One region of the Pseudoduganella sp. UC29_106 genome, then DNA from elsewhere that is predicted to be linked to it. Evidence: riboswitches for the same ligand, from Rfam matches in the RefSeq annotation. Region 1 holds a riboswitch; the other holds the start of a gene.

Region 1 (3,206 bases):
GACATACAGCACGTTCGGATTGTTCTGCAAGCCTTTCAGCGCCTGGGTCGGCACTTCGAGCGCCATGGCGTCCATGCCGAAGATTTCGTGCACGACGGCGCCGTGCGCAGCGGCGGCTGCCTTGTGGATTTCGGCGGCCTTGCCGGGCTGGAAGGATACGACGACGCGCACCTTGTCGGGGGCGGCGGCGGAAGCGGGCAAGGTGTTGGCGGAAAGGGCGGCCAGAATGGCCAGCGACAGGATTTTATTGCCGTGCTTCATGGTTCATCTCTCCCAAGACAGTGTGTGAAACACTAACGAGAGTAGGACACATGCTCAGCCGGTGGCAACCGAATTCGTAGTCGGGTTGTGTAAACACAAATTACTGACGGCAATATACATTCCAGGCGGTAAGGTCGGCGCGGGTTTTTCGTACCGAAATGCGGGCTGTTCCGCCAATATCGTTGTCGAAGACAAGCAGGGGCAGGCGGTCGGGCGCCTGCTCCAGGGCGGAGAGGTGGAAGTTGCGCGAGCGCATGGGCGCGCAGCTGGTGTTGCCGGCCATCAGCAGGCGCGCCGACTTCAGGATTTCCGCCTGCTGCTGCAGCAGGCGCAGGATGTCGAGCTCCGGCAGTTCGGTGCGCAGCTCGACCGGCGCGGGGGGCGGCGCGCCGCATTGCGGCGTGTGGTGGATCCAGGTGAGCAGAAGCTTGCGTTCGAGCTCCTGCCACGTCTTGTCTTCGCGCTCGAACAGGGTGCGCGTCATGCGGCACAGGGGCAGTACGGCGCGCTGCGGCGGCGCGTCCATGCTGGCGCTCAGCCGCCAGGCCACGCCGCCCCGCTTGCGATGCGCCTGCACCTGCGGCACGGGGCCGGACGGATAGTGCGCGCGATAAAACGCTTCAAACGCCTTCTGTTCGGCCGGCGTCGCCTCGCGCAACTGCTCCTGCGCCATCGCCGCCGCAGGCAGCATCAGCGCCGCCCATATTGCTCTTCGCATTGTGTCCCTCCCGCCGCGAATTATAGCGGCGGGGGCTATGCGGCGCGCAAAGGACGCGGTATGATGCCTTCGCTGCCGCAAGGCGGCACACGCTAGGGGTCCTGTGCGGCGCGAGCTGCGCGGGTGAGAAATACCCTCCGAACCTGATCTGGATAATGCCAGCGAAGGGAAGCTTCAGGATGTCCGCATGCACCGCTTAGCCGGGTGTGCGTGTGCAACCTAACCTCCTTTGCTGGCTCCTGCCGCAAAGGAGCCAAATGAACGCCAATCCGAAATTCCTCGCCGTCGAGGCCGAGGTGGACAGCGCAGCGATCGCACCGCTGCCCAATTCCCGCAAAATCTACGTCAACGGCAGCTGCCCGGATATTCGCGTGCCGATGCGCGAAATCAGCCTGTCGGGCAACAACCCGCCCGTCACCGTGTACGACACGTCCGGTCCGTACACCGATCCGGAAGCGCAGATCGATATCCGCAAGGGCCTGGGCACGCCGCGCTCCGCCTGGATCGCGCAGCGCGGCGATACCGTGCAGCTGAACGGCCCCACGTCCGACTATGGCCGCCAGCGCCTGGCCGACCAGGAACTGGACGCGCTGCGCTTCGAGTTGCACCGCCAGCCGCGCCGCGCGGCGCCTGGCCGCAACGTGAGCCAGATGCACTACGCGCGCCAGGGCATCATCACGCCGGAAATGGAATACATCGCCATCCGCGAAAACCTGCGCCGCAAGGAATACCTGGAGAGCCTGCGCGCCTCCGGTCCGGACGGCGAAAAGATGGCGCGCCTGCTGGGCCGCCAGCACCGCGGCGAAAGCTTCGGCGCCTCCATCCCGCAGGAGATCACGCCGGAATTCGTGCGCGACGAAGTGGCGCGCGGCCGCGCGGTCATCCCCGCCAACATCAATCACCCGGAGTGCGAGCCGATGATCATCGGCCGCAACTTCCTGGTGAAGATCAACGCCAATATCGGCAATTCGGCGGTCACCTCGTCGATCGGCGAGGAAGTGGAGAAGATGACCTGGGCCATCCGCTGGGGCGGCGACACGGTGATGGACCTCTCCACCGGCAAGCATATCCACGAAACGCGCGAATGGATCATCCGCAACAGCCCGGTGCCGATCGGCACGGTGCCGATCTACCAGGCGCTGGAAAAAGTGAACGGCAAGGCCGAGGACCTGACCTGGGAAATCTTCCGCGACACGCTGATTGAACAGGCGGAGCAGGGCGTCGACTACTTCACCATCCATGCCGGCGTGCTGCTGCGCTATGTGCCGCTGACGGCGGAACGCATGACGGGCATCGTCTCGCGCGGCGGCTCCATCATGGCCAAATGGTGCCTGGCCCACCACAAGGAAAACTTCCTGTACACGCACTTCGAAGAGATCTGCGAAATCATGAAGGCGTATGACGTGACCTTCAGCCTGGGCGACGGCCTGCGTCCAGGCTCGGTCTACGACGCCAACGATGACGCCCAGCTGGGCGAGCTGCGCACCCTGGGCGAGCTGACGCAGATCGCGTGGAAGCACGATGTGCAGGTGATGATCGAAGGCCCGGGCCACGTGCCGATGCAGCTGATCAAGGAGAACATGGACCTGCAGCTGGAGCAGTGCGGCGAGGCGCCGTTCTACACGCTGGGCCCCTTGACGACGGACATCGCGCCGGGCTACGACCACATCACCTCCGGCATCGGCGCCGCGCAGATCGGCTGGTACGGCACGGCCATGCTGTGCTACGTGACGCCGAAGGAGCACCTCGGCCTGCCGGACAAGGATGATGTGAAAGAGGGCATCATCACCTACAAGATCGCGGCCCACGCGGCGGACCTGGCGAAAGGCCATCCGGGCGCGCAGATCCGCGACAACGCCCTGTCCAAGGCGCGCTTCGAGTTCCGCTGGGAAGACCAGTTCAACCTCGGCCTCGACCCGGACAAGGCGCGCGCCTTCCACGACGAGACCCTGCCCAAGGATTCGGCCAAGGTGGCGCATTTCTGCTCCATGTGCGGCCCGCATTTCTGCTCGATGAAGATCACGCAGGAAGTGCGCGAGTTCGCCGAGCGCGGCATGCAGGAGAAGTCGATCGAGTTCGTGCGCAACGGCGCGCAGATCTACCGCGGGGAACAGGCGTGATCGAGATCGAGCTGAACGGGGCGCTGCACCGCGTGCCGGCGCAGCAGACCTTGCACGAGCTGATCGAGGCGCTGCAGCTGGGCGGACAGGCGCTGGCGCTGGCCGTC
Region 2 (3,206 bases), 3.4 Mb from region 1:
ATGGCAGCAAGTTCGTGGCCGCGGCCGCCGTTTTCGATGGCGAACCGTGGGATATCCTGGCCAAGGGCGGCAAGGTCGTCCAGGGCGCCCTGCCCTTCGGCGCCGTGCTGACGCTGCCGGCCACCGGTTCCGAGATGAACAGCGCCAGCGTGATCACCCGCGCCGCCACCCGCGAAAAGCGCGCTTTCGCCAGCCCGCACGTGTATCCGCAGTTCTCCGTGCTGGATCCGTCCAAGACCTTCACCCTGCCCCTGCGCCAGGTCGGCAACGGCGTGGTCGACGCTTTCGTGCACGTGATGGAGCAGTACATGACCTATCCGGCCGACGCGCCGGTGCAGGACCGCTTCGCCGAAGGCCTGCTGCTGACGCTGATCGAACAGGGTCCGCGCGTGCTGGCTGCGCCGGAAGACTTGTCCGTGCGCGCCAACATCATGTGGACAGCCACCATGGCGCTGAACGGCCTGATCGGCGTGGGCGTGCCGCAGGACTGGTCCACCCACATGATCGGGCACGAGCTGACGGCTTTGTATGGCCTGGATCATGCGCAGACGCTGGCCGTTGTGCTGCCGGGCATCCTGTCCGTCAAGCGCGAGGCCAAGCGCGGCAAGCTGCTGCAGTATGCCGAGCGGGTCTGGGGCCTGCGCGAGGGGTCGGAGGATGCGCGGATTGACGCGGCCATCGAGCGCACGCGCGCCTTCTTTGAACAGATGGGCGTGCCTACGCAGCTTTCCTCCTACCAGCTCGACGCCTCCGCCATTGACGCTGTGGCCTCGGCCCTGGAGGCTGGCGGCCTCGTCAAGCTTGGCGAGCACCGGGACGTGACGCCATCCGTCGCACGCGCTGCACTTCAACTCAGCCTTTAAACGCTTTGGGGTCAGGCACGAAATGGAACATGAGCCCGCTTCGGGAAGCGGGCTCATGTTCCATTTCGTGCCTGACCCCATTGGTGTGATAGAATCCGCCATCGCTAGGGGTCCTGGGCTTTGCCCGGGTGAGAAATACCCTCCGTACCTGATCTGGATAATGCCAGCGAAGGAAAGCGCAAAGTTGTCTGAACCCCTCCTTTGAGTGCTCCCGAGTTGGTCGTCAAGAACCATAAGAGCACAACATGAATCAATCCCGCACCGCCCTGACCGCCATCGCGCTGGCTGCCGCGCAGCTTGCGAACGCACAGACCACTGAAACGAAGATGACCGAAGTGGTCATCACCGCCAACCGCGCCATCGCCGAACGCTCCTCCGTGGCGGGCTTTTCCGACGCGCCGCTGATCCAGACTCCAGCCTCCGTCAGCGTGATCACGCGCGAGCAGATGCAGGATCTGCAAATCCGCAGCACCACCGACGCATCGAAGTACGACGCCAGCATCGGCGACGCCTACAATGCCGTCGGCTACGCCGAGCAATTCTCGATCCGCGGCTTCAAGCTGGATAACGCCAGCTCCTACCGCAAGGACGGCCACGCGATTTCGGGCGACACCCAGATCCCGCTGGAGAACAAGGAAAGCATCGAAGTGCTGAAGGGCCTGTCCGGCCTGCAGATGGGCGTGTCCGCGCCGGGCGGCATCGTCAACTACGTGACCAAGCGTCCGACCGAGAACACGCTGCGCTCCGCGCTGTTCGAAGTGAGCGAGCGCGGCACGCTGTACGGCGCCCTGGACCTGGGCGGCCGCTTCGAAGACCGCCGCTTCGGCTACCGCATCAATGCAGCCGGCGAGCGCCTGCGCTCCTACGTCAAGGGGGCGGACGGCCACCGCTCCTTCATCTCCGGCGCCTTCGACTGGCAGATCACGCCACAGGCGCTGCTGCAGATCGATGCCGATTACCAGAACAAGTCCCAGCTCACCGCGCCCGGCTATCAGCTGATCAGCGGCTTCAAGCTGCCTGATGTCGATGCCGACGTGCTGCTGAACGACCAGCCCTGGGCCAAGCCGGTGAAGACCGAGTCCAGCAACTTCGGCGCCACCTTCAAGTACCAGTTCTCGCCGGACTGGCAGGCGACGGTGTCGGCCAACCAGCACATCTTCAAGCGCGATGACTACACCGCCTTCCCTTACGGCTGCAGCAGCGAAGAGCTGTGGCCAGGCTTCTGCGCCAATGGCGACTACGACGTCTACGATTACAAGAGTCTGGGCGAAGAGAAGAAGCCTTTCTCGGCGCGCGCGCAGATCCACGGCAAGTTCGCGACCGGCGCCATTCGCCATGAGGTGACGGGCGGCCTGTCCTTCTTCCGCAACAAGGAAAGCTGGGGCGATTACCAGTATGACTGGGCCGGCGTTTCGAATATCTACCATCCTCTCGTGGTCGCCCCCGTGCCAGGCACCAGCGGTCCTGTTTCCGTGCGCCGCCATGACACCGAACGTGCCGTCTACCTGCAGGATATCGTTGGCCTGACCAACGACCTGGCCCTGCATGCCGGCGCGCGCTATGTGCAAGTGAAGCGCGATGAAGTGGGCGTCGAGCCGTCGAGCCACAACTTCTGGCTGCCGAACGTGGCGCTGGTGTACAGCCCGCGCGCCGACCTGTCGGCCTACGCTTCGTACTCGCAGGGCCTGCAGCACGGCGGTGTGGCGCCGATCGAGACCACCAACCAGAACCGCGCGCTGGAGCCGGGCAAGTCCAAACAGGTGGAAGTGGGCGTGAAGACCGTTATCGGCGGCATCAGCGCCACCGCTGCGCTGTTCCAGATCGAGCAGGGCCTGGAGTATATCGACACCTCCAACACCTTCGTGCGCAATGGCCAGGAGCGCCATCGCGGACTGGAACTGTCGGCACAGGGCAAGGTGACGAGGCAGCTGAACGTTGGCGCCTCCGTAGCCGCGCTGCACACCGAGCAAAGCGGCACCGGACAGGACTTCTACGATGGCAAACGCGTGACCAATGTGCCGGCCTTCCGTTCTTCCGTATTCGCGGATTACGCCGTGGCTGAAGTGCCTGGCCTGAAGCTGGATGCAGACTGGCAGTTCGCGGGCAAGAAGGCTTTCGACGCGATGAACACGACCTTTGTGCCGAAGTATCATGTGCTGAATCTGGGCGGTTCCTACGCCACCAAGGTGGGCGGCATGCCGCTTGTGGTGCGCGCGCAGGTGCGCAATGCGCTGGATAAGTTTTACTGGCGTGATGTGACGCCGGATCTGGGGGGGTATCTGTTCCCGGGGGCGCCGCGGACGTTCCGGCTTTCGGCGCAAGTCGACTTCTGATCACACACGG

Evidence for each region. A riboswitch is a leader RNA that binds a small molecule or an ion and turns the genes downstream of it on or off. The one in region 1 is predicted to bind thiamine pyrophosphate.
Region 2: linked by a shared signal. The riboswitch ahead of ACHMW6_RS23100 (TonB-dependent siderophore receptor) and the one ahead of thiC (phosphomethylpyrimidine synthase ThiC) in region 1 are both predicted to bind thiamine pyrophosphate.

The regions. Positions count from the first base shown of each region.
Region 1 is NZ_CP171977.1:701,824-705,029, forward strand. It holds gene ACHMW6_RS03885 (S8 family serine peptidase) at 1-261, opposite strand, end outside; gene ACHMW6_RS03890 (hypothetical protein) at 362-979, opposite strand; TPP riboswitch at 1,064-1,166, shown strand; gene thiC (phosphomethylpyrimidine synthase ThiC) at 1,237-3,099, shown strand; gene thiS (sulfur carrier protein ThiS) at 3,096-3,206, shown strand, end outside.
Region 2 is NZ_CP171977.1:4,610,817-4,614,022, forward strand. It holds gene ACHMW6_RS23095 (iron-containing alcohol dehydrogenase) at 1-863, shown strand, start outside; TPP riboswitch at 960-1,055, shown strand; gene ACHMW6_RS23100 (TonB-dependent siderophore receptor) at 1,109-3,196, shown strand.